2 regions of the Burkholderia mayonis genome follow, and region 1 is predicted to be linked to the other one. Evidence: predicted binding sites of a transcription regulator. Region 1 holds the regulator's gene; the other holds the start of a gene.
What was found. Region 1 encodes sigma-54, which starts transcription at its own class of promoters, with help from an activator protein. Its sites were predicted from a motif close to TGGCANGNAANCTGCTTT; they were not measured.

Region 1 (7,781 bases):
GTGGTCGACAGAGAGGACATGGCGGGGACGGGAAAAGTGAGCGGCGCTAGGTCACCAGCCGCGACGACGCGTCCACGGCGACGGGCGCGTCACGATGCCGCACGATCACGTTGGCCTGCCGCGAAAGACGCGCGGCAAGCGTCTCCGCGAGAAACACCGATCGATGCTGGCCGCCCGTGCAGCCGATCGCGACCGTCAGGTAGCTGCGATTGTCTTCGCGGAAATGCGGCAGCCATTTGGTGAGAAACGATTCGATGTCGTCCAGCATCTGATGGACGACGGGCAGCGCGTCGAGAAACGCGACGACCGGCTGGTCGAGCCCGGTGAGCGGGCGCAGCTCGTGGTCGTAATACGGGTTCGGCAGCGCGCGCACGTCGAACATGAAATCGGCGTCGAGCGGCACGCCGCGCTTGAAGCCGAACGATTCGAACATCAGCACGAGATCGTCGTTCTTCTGCTCGATGAAGCGCTTGACCCACGTGCGCAGCACGTTCGCGCGCAGGTTGCTCGTGTCGATCTGATGACCGAATTCGGCGAGCGGCGCGACGAGGTCGCGCTCGCGCTCGATCGCCTCTTCGAGCGACACGAGCAGGCCGACGTCCGCGTCGTGCGACGGCGAGCCCGACAGCGGATGGCGGCGGCGCGTTTCGGAGAAGCGCTGGATCAGGGCCTGCGTGCTCGCGTTCAGGAACAGCACGCGCACGTCGTGCTCGCGCGACAGCGCGCGGATGAGGCCCGGCATTTCGTCGAGCGAGGCGCTCGAGCGCGCGTCGATCGCGACGGCGAGCCGGTTCTGGCCTTCGGCGGCAAGGTAGTGGGCGAGCTCGGGCAGCACGTGGGGCGGCAGGTTGTCGACGCAATAGTAGCCTGCGTCCTCGAGCGCGTTCAGCGCGACGGACTTGCCGGAGCCGGAGATGCCGGTGATGAGGACAATGCGCATGGAAAGAGAAAATCCTGACGTTTCATCATAGCACCGGCTCATTGCGCCAGCGTGGCGGCGGGAGCCGGCGCGAGTTACACGAGCTTGCCGGGGAACTGGCTGTCCGGGTCCTGCATCGCGAGGCGCTGGCGGTCCATGAAGTCGCGCAGCGTGTCGATGCCGCGCAGTTGCAGGATCGTGTTGCGCACCGCCGCCTCGACGAGCACCGCAAGGTTGCGGCCCGCCGCGACCTGGATCGTGACCTTGCTGATCGGCAGACCCAGCACGTCGACCGTCTGGCTTTCGAGCGGCAGCCGCTGGAATTCGCCGTCCGGCCGCCGCACGAGCTGGACGATCAGCTTCAGCTTCATCTTCCGGCGGACCGCGGTCTCGCCGAAGATCGTCTTGATGTCGAGAAGGCCGAGGCCGCGCACTTCGAGCAGGTTCTGCAGGAGCGGCGGGCAGCGCCCTTCGACGAAATCGGGGCCAAGTCTGACGAAATCGACAGCGTCGTCGGCGACGAGCCCGTGGCCGCGGCTGATCAGCTCGAGGCCGAGCTCGCTCTTGCCGAGGCCCGAATCGCCCGTCAGCAGCACGCCCATTCCGAGAATGTCGAGGAACACGCCGTGCAACGTCGCGCGCGGCGCGAGGATCCGCGACATGTAGAGGCGCAGGCTGTCGATCACCGCGGCGGCCGACATCGGCGTCGTGAAGAGCGGCGTCGACGAGCGCGTGCAGCGCAGGACGAGCTCGGGCGGCGCGGCGGCGCCGCCTGCGACCACCAGGAACGGCGGCTCGAGTGCGATCAGCTCGGCCATGTGGCGCGAGCGATCTTCGTCGGTTTGGCGCTGGTAGTAGTCGATCTCGGCTTCGCCGAGCACCTGGATCCGGTTCGGGTGGATCAGGTTCAAGTGGCCGACGAGGTCGGCGCTCGACGTCGCATTCGCGACCGTGTCGGCGGAAAACCCGCGTTCCCAGCCTTCATGCCCCGTCAGCCAGCTGAGCTTCAGCATGGCCGCGTTGTCGTCGAAGATGCTCTGGGCGTTGATGCTGGACGTATCCATGAGTCCGTTACTCCAAGGAGCCGGCGCCCGGACGCTGCAACGAAGGTTGCGGCTCCGGCCCGGCGGCGGGCGGCTCGGCTCGGCGGCGCGGGCCGCGACGCAATGGGGAACGAACCGCCCCGATCAGCTTAAGGTTGCCACTGAGTCAGGAGTCCATGCAACTCGTCGCGGTCCGTTTCGGTGTGCAGACGCTCGCGGGTGTCGCGATCGGACAGCAGTTGGGCGATTTCGGAGAGGATTTCGAGGTGCTGCTGCGTCGCCTGTTCCGGCACGAGCAGGAAGATCAGCAGCGAGACGGGCTGGCCGTCCGGCGCCTCGAACGGGATCGGCTCGGCGAGCCGCACGAACGCGGCGAGCGGGTGCTTGAGCCCCTTGATCCGGCCGTGCGGAATGGCGACCCCTTCGCCGAGACCCGTCGAGCCGAGACGCTCGCGCGCGAACAGATTATCGGTGACGGTGCTGCGGGCGATGCCGTTCTGATTCTCGAAGATCAGGCCGGCTTGTTCGAAGACGCGTTTCTTGCTGGTGACGGAGAGGTCGATGACGACATTCTCCAGAGGCAGGATTTTGGCTAGGCGATTCATGTTGGCAGGCATAGGGGCGGCCTGGGATCTCCTCGCGGCGGACTGATTTTCCATGTCGGTCAAAAAGGACGGCGTTAGGCGAAGGAGACCTGTGAAGCGCGGCGAGCCGGCTCATCGCCCCCGATAATAACCGAGACATTATAGAGCACTGCAGACGGCGCCGCGCGCTGTGCGAAACGTCGAGAAACGCTTCTATTGTGCAGTGTTCGCGCGTCGCGCCACAGCGGTTTGCACAATAAAAAACCGCCCGTCGAAGCGGGCGGTTCGGCCAGCGCTGCCGCGCCACGGCTCATTGCGGCGGAAGTTCGATTTGCTCGGCCACCTGATGGTGCTTGATCGGCTCGTGCGCGTGCGTTTGTAGACGCTCCATGTGCTTGACGACTTGCCGGTCGAGCTTGTCGATCAGCAGATCGATCGCGGCGTACATATCGCCGTTCGCGCTTTCGACGAAGATATCCTTGCCCTTCAGATGCAGCGTGATTTCCGCCTTTTGCCGCTTGTCCTTCTCCTTGTGATTGTCGACCGTGAGGATCACAGCGCCATCGATGACCTGATCGCTATGCCGTAGCACCCTGTCGAGCTTGGTGATCACGTATTCGCGGATAGCAGGTGTGACTTCGAGATGGTGTCCACTGATCTTCAGGTTCATAGTGCTTCTCCAAGCTAATGACCACCTTCCGCATAGAGGCGGCAGCGCCTGCCGATTTCGTTTGCCGACGCTCGCCGCAGCGAGCGGATCGGTCGGCCGACTTTGCCGTCGACGATGCGGCGGCCGGAAAACGCCCACCGCGTGGCGACGGGCTACAGAGACTTGCGCAGATTTACCGCCGGGATCTTGAGGGCTTCGCGATATTTGGCAACCGTGCGGCGCGCGACCACGAACCCTTGTTCCGCTAGCAGTTCGGCTATGCGACTATCCGAAAGAGGGGATTTGGGGTCTTCGGCTCCTATCAGTTGTTTGATGAGGGCGCGGATTGCCGTCGACGACGCGGCACCTCCGGTGTCTGTCGAAACGTGCGATCCGAAGAAGTACTTAAATTCAAGTGTGCCGAACGGGGTCAGCATGTACTTGCCGGTTGTCACACGGGAGACAGTCGACTCGTGTAGGCCCAGCGTATCAGCTATTTCCCGCAAAACCAAGGGGCGCATCGCAATTTCGCCGTGCGCGAAAAAATTCTTCTGACGTTCGACAATCGCTTGCGCGACGCGCAGGATCGTCTCGAATCGCTGCTGAATATTCTTGATCAGCCAGCGCGCTTCCTGCAGTTGCTGCTTGAGCGAACCCGCGCTCGGATCGCCCCGGCTATTGCGCAGGATGTTCGCGTACAGATGGTTGATCCGCAGCCGCGGGACGACTTCCGGGTTGAGTTCCGCCTGCCAGTTCTGACCCGTCTTCTTCACGATGATGTCGGGCACCACGTAATCCGCTTCGGCTTTGCCGTACGCCGCGCCGGGGAACGGCTCGAGCGAGCGGATGAGCGCGTGCGCATCGCGCAGCTCGTCGTCGGATGCCTTCAGTTGCTTGCGCAGGCGCGTGAAATCGCGCGCGGCGAGCAGCTCGAGATGCTGTGACACGATGTCGAGTGCGAGCGCGCGCGTCGGGGACGGATCCAGCCGCAGCAATTGCAACTTCAGGCACTCGGACGGGGAGCGCGCGCCGACGCCTGCCGGATCGAAGCTGTGCAGCAGCGCGAGCGCCGCGTTCAGCTCGTCGAGGTCGACCTCGAGCTCCGGCGGCAGATCGGCGAGGACTTCTTCGAGCGACGCGGTCAGATAGCCGTCGTCGTCGAGCGATTCGATCAGGAACATCACGAGCGCGCGATCGCGCGGGCTCGCTTGCGTGACGCGCAGTTGCGCGGCGAGATGGTCGCGCAGCGACGTCGCCGTTTCGTGGATCTGCATCGGCGGCAGATCGTCGTCGTCCGAGGCGGAGGGCGAGCGGCCGAAGTCGTCGAGGTTCCACTGGCTCGCATCGCCGCTGTCGGCCGAATAGCTGTCGTATTCGTCGACGCCCGCAGGCTCGTCGCGCTCGGTGCGCTCATTCGTCGCACTCGTGCCGTTCGATGCGCCCTGCATTGGCTCGGGCGCCGACGATGCGGGCGTCTGCGCGATCACCGAGCCATCGGCCGCAACGCGCAGCGGGCTCGCGATCCAGTCGTCTTCGTTTTCGAGAAGCGGATTCTGCGCGACCGCCATCGCGACTTCCTGCTGCAGTTCGAGCGTCGACAACTGCAGCAGCCGGATCGACTGCTGAAGCTGGGGGGTGAGCGCGAGATGCTGCGACAGGCGGAGTTGGAGGCTGGCTTTCATGGCAAAAAGGGAGTCGTACCGGAAGTTTGCCACGAGGGCGGCGCGTTGAGGCATCCGGAATGACGCTTGGCGCGCGAATGCGCACGAGCGGCGCGAGCCGGGCGTGCGGAGCGAGGGCGCGGGTCGCGCCGGGGAAAGGGCGGCGGCGGGATCGTGTCCCGCGCCGCTTACATGCGGAAGTGCTCGCCGAGGTAGACGCGCCGTACGCTTTCGTTTTCGATGATGTCCTTCGGGGCGCCGGACGCGAGGACCGATCCGTCGCTGATGATGTATGCGTGATCGCAGATGCCGAGCGTCTCGCGCACGTTGTGATCGGTGATCAGCACGCCGATGTTGCGTTGCTTGAGGAACTTCACGATCTTCTGGATCTCGAGCACCGCGATCGGGTCGACGCCCGCGAACGGCTCGTCGAGCAGGATGAAGCTCGGGTTGCTCGCGAGCGCGCGCGCGATCTCGACGCGGCGGCGCTCGCCGCCCGACAGCGACAGCGCCGGATTCTCGCGCAGATGCGCGATCTGCAGCTCTTCGAGCAGTGCTTCCGCGCGCGCGCCGATCTCGTCCTTCGACAGCCGCTTGCCGTTGTCGTCGTGCTGCAGCTCAAGCACCGCGCGGATGTTCTCCTCGACGGTCAGCTTGCGGAACACCGACGCTTCCTGCGGCAGATACGACAGGCCGAGCGACGCGCGCTTGTGGATCGGCATCAGGCTGATCGGGCTGCCGTTCAGCGAGATGTCGCCCGCGTCGAGCGGCACGAGGCCGACGATCATGTAGAACGACGTCGTCTTGCCGGCGCCGTTCGGGCCGAGCAGGCCGACGACCTCGCCGCTCTTCACGTCGAGCGACACGTCCTTGACGACGGTGCGCGTGCCGTAGCGCTTCTTCAGGTTGCGCACGACGAGCGAGCTCGACGTGCCGGCCGGCTGGCGATTGGGGAGCGCGTTCACGGGTTCGGTGTCCCCTGGATGTTGTTCGACGGCGCGAGTTGAGCCGGACTGCCGGACAGCGGCGCGGGGCCGCTGTTCTTCGGCGTCAGCATCGCGCGCACGCGGCCGCCCGGATTGCCCGGCCCGGCGACGTCCTTGCCGCCGCGCGCGGTGTAGAAGTCGCGCTGGCCGTCATACGTGATCACGCTGCCGTGGACCGTGTCGGCGACGGTGGACAGACCCTGCAGGCGGCGCACGGTCGCGTTCGTCGTCAGCGTGGTCAGATCCTGCTTGCCGTCGTAGTCGATCCGCTCGGCGTCGCCGTCGACGTATTCGTCGAGGCCTTCGCGCTTCTGGCGGAACGACGCGTGCTTCTTGCCGCTCGCCGTCGCGGTCGCGTACTGGTAGCCCTGCGGATCCTGGCGCACCTCGACGCGGTCGCCCTTGATCAGGATCGTGCCCTTCGTGATGACGACGTTGCCCGTCGCGACCGTGACCTGCTTCAGGTCGTCATAGGTCAGGTTGTCCGCTTCGACGTTGATCGGCTTGTCGCGGTCGGCCTTTTCGGCATGGGCCGCGGGCGCGACGCCCGCGAGCGGCATCGCGACGAGCGCCGCCGCGAGTGCGGCGCGGACGACGCGGCGTGCACCGCTCTGAAATAAACAAGGGAACGATTCGTTCATGCAGTCCCGCGTGGTGAGTTACTTGGGTTGGCCTGGAGCGCCGCCGGACGCGTCGGAAGCGGCGATCGTGCCGCGCACGTTGCCGTAGAGTTCGATGACTCGGGTGACGTTGTTGTACTTCATCCCGGCGGCGGCGTTCGCGATCGACAGGCCGCGCTGAAGTTTAACCGGCTTTTCGGTCTCGATCACATCGTCGTTGACCAACACCCGGAAATGCTCGGAGTCCGCCTGCATCTGCGGGTCGGTGCCGCCCGCCGCGCGCAGGATCCGCGCTTCGTCATACAAATCGACGATCGACACGTCGCCGTTGACCGTGCCGCGCTTCGCGGTTGCGGTCACGGTCGGCTTGCCGGGCTGGAACGCGCGTAGCGCAGGCTGCGTCAGGTCGCTCGTCTCGTCGTCTTCGTAATGGACGAGGCCCGCGGCCGTCAGCCGGTACTGGGTGGAGCCCGTCTGGTCGAGCTCGGTGACGGAAAAGTTATCCGCGAAATAGTCGGGCGCGTGCGACTTCGGACGCACGACGCTCTCACCGGGCGGCGGCAGCGTTGCCTGCAGCAGCCAGTACGTGCCGCCCGCGAGCGCCGCCATCGCGACGAGCGGGATCATCGATGTCAGCCGGAATTTGCCGTCCATTCGGTCAGGCTCCGCAGGCGGCTGCAAGCAGCGCGTCGTAGCGGTGCTGCGCGCGCAGCACCGCGTCGCACACTTCGCGCACCGCGCCATGACCGCCACGGGCCTCGGCGACCCAGTGCGCGCGCGCGATCACGTCCGGATGCGCGTTCGCCGGCGCGGCGGCGAAGCCACAGCGCAGCATCACCGCGAGGTCCGGCCAGTCGTCGCCCATGTAGCCGCACTGCCCGGCTTCGAGGCCGAGCGTGCGCAGCAGTTCGCCGAACACGGCCAGCTTGTTCTCGACGCCCTGATGCAGATGCGCGATCCGCATTTCCTTCGCGCGCGCGGCGACCGCGTCCGAGCGGCGGCCGGTGACGATCGCGGTCGCGATTCCCGCTTCGCCGAGGAGCTTCACGCCGTGGCCGTCGAGCGTGTTGAACGACTTCATCGTGTCGCCCGTCGCGGTGAAATGGAGGCCGCCGTCGGTCAGCACGCCGTCGACGTCGAAAATCATCAGCTTCACGCGGCTCGCGCGTTCGGCCGCCGTGACAGGGGACGCGGACATCAAATCACCTTCTTCGAGAACAGATCGTGCATGTTGAGCGCGCCGATCAGCGCGCCCTTGTCGTCGACGACGAGCATCTGGTTGATCCGGTGGCGTTCCATCAGTTCCACCGCTTCGACGG
Region 2 (7,781 bases), on a different replicon from region 1:
ACGCGAGGAACGCCTGCTTCGCATACGGGTGGATGCGGCCGTCGAAGTTGCGGTTGCCGGACAGCACGGCGGTCGCGTACAGGTCGCGATCGACGATTTCCTGCTGGATCGCCGGATCGAGCGCGCCGGACATGCCGTTGCAGGTCGTGCACGCGAACGCGACGATGCCGAAGCCGAGCTTCTCGAGATCGGGCAGCAGGTTCGCTTCCTTCAGATAGAGCTCGACCGCCTTCGAGCCGGGCGCGAGCGAACTCTTCACCCACGGCTTGCGCACGAGGCCGCGCGCGTTCGCGTTGCGCGCGAGCAGCGCTGCGGCGATCACGTTGCGCGGGTTGCTCGTGTTCGTGCAGCTCGTGATCGCGGCGATGATCACCGCGCCGTCCGGCATCCGGCCGGGCGTTTCTTCCCACTGGCCGGCGATGCCGCGCGCGGCGAGCTCGGCGGTCGGCAGCCGCTTGTGCGGGTTCGACGGGCCGGCCATGTTGCGCACGACGGACGACAGATCGAACGTCAGCGTGCGCTCGTATTGCGCGTGCGTCAGGCTGTCCGCCCACAGGCCGGCCGCCTTCGCATACGTCTCGACGAGCGTCACCTGCTCGTCGCTGCGGCCGGTCAGGCGCAGGTAGCCGATCGTCTGCTCGTCGATGAAGAACATCGCGGCCGTCGCGCCGTATTCGGGCGCCATGTTCGAGATCGTCGCACGATCGCCGAGCGTGAGGCTCTTCGCACCCTCGCCGCGGAATTCGAGATACGCGCCGACCACCTTCTCGCGGCGCAGGCATTCCGTGAGCGCGAGCACGACGTCGGTCGCGGTGATGCCGGGCTGACGCTTGCCGGTCAGCTCGACGCCGACGATGTCCGGCAGACGCATCCACGACGCGCGGCCGAGCATCACGTTCTCCGCCTCCAGGCCGCCGACGCCGATCGCGATCACGCCGAGCGCGTCGACGTGCGGCGTGTGGCTGTCGGTGCCGACGCAGGTGTCCGGATACGCGACGCCGTCGTGCGCCTGGATCACGGGTGACATCTTCTCCAGATTGATCTGGTGCATGATGCCGTTGCCGGGCGGGATCACGTCGACGTTCTCGAACGCCTTCTTCGTCCACTCGATGAAGTGAAAGCGGTCCTCGTTGCGGCGATCCTCGATCGCGCGGTTCTTCTTGAACGCGTCCGGATCGAAGCCGCCGCACTCGACGGCGAGCGAGTGATCGACGATCAGTTGCACCGGCACGACCGGATTCACCTTCGCCGGATCGCCGCCCCGCTCCGCGATCGCGTCGCGCAAGCCGGCGAGATCGACGAGCGCCGTCTGGCCGAGGATGTCGTGGCACACGACGCGCGCCGGGAACCACGGAAAATCGCGTTCGCGCTTGCGCTCGACGAGCTGTTTCAGGGAATCGGCGAGGATCGCCGGGTCGCAGCGGCGCACGAGGTTCTCGGCGAGCACGCGCGACGTGTACGGCAGGGTATCGTAGGCGCCCGGGCTGATCGCGTCGACGGCGGCGCGCGCGTCGAAGAAATCGAGCGACGTGCCGGGCAGGGGTTTGCGGTTGGCAGTGTTCATTGCGTGGGGACAGACTGGGTAACGATCGTCGCGAAACGGCCGGGCGTCGAGCCCGGCCGTCGCATGCCGCCGATCAGCGCTTCTCGATCGGCACGAACTTCAGGTCTTCCGGGCCGGTGTAGTTCGCGCTCGGGCGGATGATCTTGTTGTCGATCCGCTGCTCGATGATGTGCGCGCTCCAGCCGGACGTCCGCGCGATCACGAAGAGCGGCGTGAACATCGCGGTCGGCACGCCCATCATGTGATACGACACCGCGCTGAACCAGTCGAGGTTCGGGAACATCTTCTTGATCTCCCACATCACCGATTCGAGCCGCTCGGCGATGTTGAAGAGCTTCGGGTCGCCCGCTTCCTTCGACAGCTTGCGCGCGACTTCCTTGATCACCTTGTTGCGCGGATCGGAAATCGTGTAGACCGGGTGGCCGAAGCCGATCACCACTTCCTTGTTCTCGACGCGGCGGCGGATGTCGGCTTCCGCTTCGTCGGGCGTCCGGTAGCGGTTCTGGATCTCGTACGCGACTTCGTTCGCGCCGCCGTGCTTCGGCCCGCGCAGCGCGCCGATCGCGCCCGTGATCGACGAGTAGATGTCGGAGCCCGTGCCGGCGATCACGCGGCCCGCGAACGTCGACGCGTTGAACTCGTGCTCCGCGTACAGGATCAGCGACGTGTGCATCGCGTCGACCCACGACTTCGACGGCGTCTTGCCGTGCAGCAGATGCAGGAAATGGCCGCCGATCGAGTCGTCGTCGGTTTCGGTCTCGATCCGCTTGCCGTTGTGCGAATAGTGATACCAGTACAGCAGCATCGAGCCGAGCGACGCCATCAGCCGGTCCGCGATGTCGCGCGCGCCCGGCAGGTTGTGGTCGTCCTTTTCCGGCAGCACGGTGCCGAGCACCGACACGCCCGTGCGCATCACGTCCATCGGATGCGCGGACGCCGGCACCCATTCGAGCGCCGCCTTCACGTTCGCGGGCAGTCCGCGCATCGCGCGCAGCTTCGTCTTGTACGCGGCCAGCTCGGTGACGTTCGGCAGCGTCTCGTGCACGAGCAGATGCGCGATCTCCTCGAATTCGCTCGAGCCGGCGATATCGAGAATGTCGTAGCCGCGGTAATGCAGATCGTTACCGGTCTTGCCGACCGTGCACAGCGCCGTATTGCCCGCCGCGACGCCCGACAGCGCGACCGACTTCTTCGGCTTGAAACCGCCCGCGGCGCTCGTTGCTGTTGCTTCCTTTGTCTCGCTCATCCTTACACTCTCCTGGGTTCGAATCCTTGAATCCTTGTATCCGTGCTTCAGTTCCGGCCTTGGCTGAAAAGCTGGTCCAGCTTGTCTTCGTATGCGTAATAGCCGAGATATTCGTAAAGCTCCGCGCGCGTCTGCATCGTCGGCACGGCGGCCTTCTGCGTGCCGTCGCGGCGCACCGTCTCGTAGAAATTCAGCGCGGCCTTGTTCATCGCGCGATACGCGCCGCAGCAATACAGCGCGATGTCGACGTTCGCGCCCTTCAGCTCGTCGATCGTGAAGAGCGGCGTCGAGCCGAACTCGGTCAGGTTCGCGAGGATCGGCACCTTCACCGCTTCCTTGAAGCGGCGGTAGTCATCGAGCGTCTTCATCGCTTCGGGGAAGATCATGTCCGCGCCCGCCTCGACGTACGCGATCGCGCGCTCGATCGCCGCATCGATGCCCTCGGCCGCCGCGGCGTCGGTGCGCGCCATGATCACGAAGGTCTCGTCGGTGCGCGCGTCGACGGCCGCCTTGATCCGGTCGACCATCTCGCCAGTCGGCACGCATTCCTTGCCCGGACGGTGGCCGCAGCGCTTCTGGCCGACCTGGTCCTCGAGGTGCACCGCGCCGACGCCCGCCTTGATGAACGAGCGGATCGTGCGCGCGATGTTGAACGCGCCGCCCCAGCCGGTATCGATGTCGACGAGAAGCGGCAGGTTCGTCGCGTTGGTGATGCGGTTCGCGTCGACGAGCACGTCGTCCATCGTGCTGATGCCGAGATCGGGAATGCCGAGCGAGTTCGCGGCGACGCCGCCGCCCGACAGATAGACCGCCTTGAAGCCGACCGCCTCGGCCATCTTCGCGGCGTACGCGGTGATCGCGCCGACCACCTGCAGCGGCTGCTCGGCCGCGACCGCCGCGCGGAATTTCGCGCCGGCGCTGATCAGTTGTGGGTTGCCCATCGACTCCTCCTGAAAGATGCTCGTGAGTAGCAAGGTCCGGGCCAAGGCGTTCGCCGGCCGCTAACTTGCTGATTCTGCGCGCATTCCATGCTCGGCGCTCACATCGGATGATTGCAATATCGAAATTGAAATTCCATATTTGAAATTCAAGCGCGATAATGCGGATCGTCATCCATCCGTCCGAGCGCCACGCTCGTTCAGCCTTTCGGCCCTCAGCATGAGCACCCTGCCCGAAACCGGCGTGCGGCCGCGCGTCTGGGCAGTCGGCATCAGCCGGCTGCGCGCGTTGTTTCGCGACATCGCCGACGAATACGAAGAGCGCGCCGACCTGCGGATCGTCGCGCGCGGCTACGAGGAGGCGATCACCGCGCTCGCGACGGCGGGCGCCGGGCGCCCCGACGCGATCGTCGCCGCCGGCTCGAACGGCACCTACCTGAAGGCGCGCGTGCGCGTGCCTGTCGTACTCGTCAATCCGACCGGCTTCGACGTGATGCACGCGCTCGCCCGCGCGCGGCGAGACGCGACGCGGATCGCGCTCGTCAGCTACGGCGAGACGCCGCCCGAGGTGCGCAGCTTCGCGGCCGCGTATGGGCTCGACGTCGCGTTCGCGTCGTACCAGACCGCGCAGGAAGCGGAGACGCGCGTGCTCGAGATGCGCGATCGCGGCATCGAGACCGTCGTCGGGCCGGGGCTCGTCACCGATCTCGCCGCGAACGTCGGGATGGGCGCGGTGTTCCTCTACTCGCACGCGTCGGTGCGCGCGGCCGTCAACACCGCGCTCGAAGTCGCGCACGCGACGCACGGCGAAGCGCTGCGCCGCGAGCGCCTCGACAACCTGCTGCAGCATCTGCGCGACGGCGTCGTCGCGCTCGATGGCGAGGGCCGCGTCGAGGCGATCAACGAGCGGCTCGCGCTCGCGCTCGGCATTGAGCCGTCGACCGCGGTCGGCCGCGCGCTGCACGACCTGACGCCCGAGCTGCGCACGCTGCGCGCGGCCGACGGCGACACGCTCGCGACCGTGCGCGGCGTGCGCTACGTCGTTCATCGCGGCCCGCTCGCCGCGAGCGCCGGCGCGCCGGGCAGCGTGCTGACGTTCCAGGAATCGCGCGCGGTCGAGCGGCTCGACCGCACGCTGCGCTCGCATCAGCATGCGCAGCAGTTCACCGCGCGCTACCGGCTCGACGACGTCGTCGGCGCGTCGCCCGCGATCGCGCACGCGCGCGATCTCGCGCGGCGCTACGCGAAATCGGACGCGACCGTGCTGATCCTCGGCGAAAGCGGCACCGGCAAGGAGATGATCGCGCAGAGCCTGCATGCGCTGTCCGCGCGCCGCAAGTATCCGTTCGTCGCGGTGAACTGCGGCGCGTTTCCGGAAGCGCTGCTCGAAAGTGAGCTGTTCGGCTACGAGGAAGGCGCGTTCACCGGCGCGCGGCGCGGCGGCAAGGCGGGGCTCTTCGAAGCCGCGCACCGCGGCACGCTGTTCCTCGACGAGATCGGCGAAATGCCGCCGTCGCTGCAAAGCCGGCTGCTGCGCGTGCTGCAGGAACGCGAAGTCGTGCGCGTCGGCTCGACCGAGCCGATTCCGATCGACATCCGCGTCGTCGCGGCGACGCACCGGCCGCTCCTCGCAGCCGTCGAAGCGGGCGCGTTCCGCGCGGATCTGTATTACCGGCTGAACATCCTGAACATCGGGCTGCCGCCGCTGCGCAAGCGCGCGGCCGACATTCCCGCGCTCGCCGCGACGCTGTTGGCGCAAGCCGCGCGCCGCGAGCCGCGGCTCGCCGAGCGATTGCGCGACGCACGCGACGCGGCGCGTGCGCTCGAAGCGGCGAACGCGGCGCTGATGCGCTATCGGTGGCCCGGCAACGTGCGCGAATTGCAGAACGTGATCGAGCGGATCGCGGTGGAGCTCGCCGATGCGGACGAGCGCGGCCATGTGGCCGTGAGCGTCGACACGTTGCGTGCGATAGCGCCCGAAGTGCTCGCGGCCGATGCGTTCGCAACGGGCGGTGACGGCGACGTCGATGCGGGCGGCAACGATCGCGCCGCGCAAGGTCCAACGCTCGTGCAGCGTCGCCGGCGCGCGGAGGCGGACGAAATCCGCGCCGCGCTCGACGCATGCGGCGGCGATCGCGATCGCGCGTGCGCGATGCTCGGCATCAGCAAGACGACACTGTGGCGCAAGCTCGCCGCGGACGAAGGGAAAGCGCGCGGCGTTCGGGGCGACCGGAAGCGCGGCGGCGGCGCGTGACGCTCGCGAATCGCGGTTTCATGGCGGCGTTCTTTCACTCCGGCTTTTGAGTCATTCTGATTTCCGCTCGCCATTCGCCGTTCGCGTCGCGCGAAACGCGAGCGGCGACGCGCGCGCATCGCGCGACGGAACGCACGTTCCAGCCCTTTTCGGCGTTTACGATTTACATCGATACGCAGCCATTCTTCTTATTTAAGGAACGCGCGGTCGCGCCGATAACCAGCCATCGCCAGCAGGCGACACCGCATTCCCCAGCCATTCCCGAGGTCAGATGAAGCTCCGCCGCAAAATCCCCCTTGCCTTCGCGGCAGCGCTCGTCCTGACGTCCGCCGGCGCGTTCTACGGCATCCACGCGCTCAATCGCTCGCTCGACACATACGGCACGACGGTCCAGCAAAACGTCGCGAACGAGCGGATGGTGTCCGCGACGCTCGTTGCATTCAAGCTGCAAGTTCAGGAGTGGAAGGACACGCTGCTGCGCGGCAAGGATCCGGCGAAACTCGACAAGTACTGGAGCGCGTTCCGGCAGCGCGAACAGACAGTCGATGCGCTCGCCGCCGAATTGAAGTCGAAGCTGCCCGACAGCGAGAGCCGCAGGCTGATCGAGCAATTCGCGTCGGCGCACGCGGAAATGGGGCAAGGCTATCGTAAGGGATTCGAAGCATTCAAGGCATCGGGCTTCGATCCGTCCACCGGCGATCAGGCAGTCGCGGGCGTCGATCGTGCGCCCGCCGCGCTGCTCGAAAAGGCCGCGCAGAACATTGCCGCCGACAGCGCGCGCGTATCGGCCGATGCCGCAAGCGACGCCGTGCGCGCGACGACGGTCGGCATCGTCGCGACGCTCGTCGTGTTCGCGCTCGCGCTCGGCGGCGGCGTGTGGTTCAGCGGCACGGTGGCGCGTCCGCTTGCACACGCGCTCGCGTGCGTGCGCCGGATCGCGACAGGCGATCTGTCGACGCCGATCGACGCGCGCGGCGACGACGAGATCGCCGAACTGCTCGCCGCGCTGAAGGACATGCAGGCGAGCCTGTCGCACGTCGTCCGCGACGTGCGGCACAACGCCGACGGCGTCGCGACGGCGAGCGCGCAGATCGCGTCGGGCAATCTCGATCTGTCGTCGCGCACCGAGGAGCAGGCGGCGTCGCTCGAAGAAACGGCCGCGAGCATGGACGAGCTCACGTCGACCGTGCGCCGCAATGCCGAGCATGCGCAGCATGCGTGCGCGGTCGCGGGCGCGGCGTCGACGACCGCGATACGCGGCGGCGACGTGATGCGCCAAGTCGTCGACACGATGCACGGAATCGCGGACAGCTCGAGCAAGGTCGCCGAAATCATCGCGGTCATCGACGGCATCGCGTTCCAGACCAACATCCTCGCGCTGAATGCGGCCGTCGAGGCCGCGCGCGCGGGCGAGCAAGGGTGCGGCTTCGCGGTCGTCGCGGGTGAAGTGCGCACACTCGCGCAGCGCAGCGCGACGGCCGCGCGCGAAATCAAGACGCTGATCGAGCAGTCGACCGAGCGCGTCGGCGCGGGCTCCGCGCTCGTCGGCGACGCGGGGCGGATCATCGGCGAGATCGTCGGTTCGGTGCGGCAGGTGACGGACATCGTCAGCGAGATCGCGTCGGCGTCGAACGAGCAGAGCGTCGGCATCGAGCAGGTCAACCACGCGGTCGCGCAAATGGACAACGTGACGCAGCAGAACGCGGCGCTCGTCGAAGAGGCGTCCGCGGCCGCGCATGCGCTCGCCGAACAGGCGCGCGCGCTGCACGGCGCGGTGGC

Region 2: a site for sigma-54 is predicted at 3,778-3,795, ahead of prpB (methylisocitrate lyase). Genes of this name have one in related genera too.

Annotation. Positions count from the first base shown of each region.
Region 1 covers NZ_CP013386.1:3,356,179-3,363,959, reverse strand. Annotated here, with positions in the region: gene WS70_RS16170 (LON peptidase substrate-binding domain-containing protein) at 1-20, opposite strand, end outside; gene rapZ (RNase adapter RapZ) at 47-940, opposite strand; gene hprK (HPr(Ser) kinase/phosphatase) at 1,015-1,983, opposite strand; gene ptsN (PTS IIA-like nitrogen regulatory protein PtsN) at 2,112-2,621, opposite strand; gene hpf (ribosome hibernation-promoting factor, HPF/YfiA family) at 2,857-3,216, opposite strand; gene WS70_RS16140 (RNA polymerase factor sigma-54) at 3,369-4,877, opposite strand; gene lptB (LPS export ABC transporter ATP-binding protein) at 5,045-5,821, opposite strand; gene lptA (lipopolysaccharide transport periplasmic protein LptA) at 5,818-6,483, opposite strand; gene lptC (LPS export ABC transporter periplasmic protein LptC) at 6,502-7,116, opposite strand; gene WS70_RS16120 (KdsC family phosphatase) at 7,121-7,660, opposite strand; gene kdsD (arabinose 5-phosphate isomerase KdsD) at 7,660-7,781, opposite strand, start outside.
Region 2 covers NZ_CP013387.1:304,105-311,885, reverse strand. Annotated here, with positions in the region: gene acnD (Fe/S-dependent 2-methylisocitrate dehydratase AcnD) at 1-1,564, opposite strand, end outside; gene prpC (bifunctional 2-methylcitrate synthase/citrate synthase) at 1,638-2,810, opposite strand; gene prpB (methylisocitrate lyase) at 2,858-3,751, opposite strand; gene prpR (propionate catabolism operon regulatory protein PrpR) at 3,969-6,002, shown strand; gene WS70_RS19955 (methyl-accepting chemotaxis protein) at 6,274-7,781, shown strand, end outside.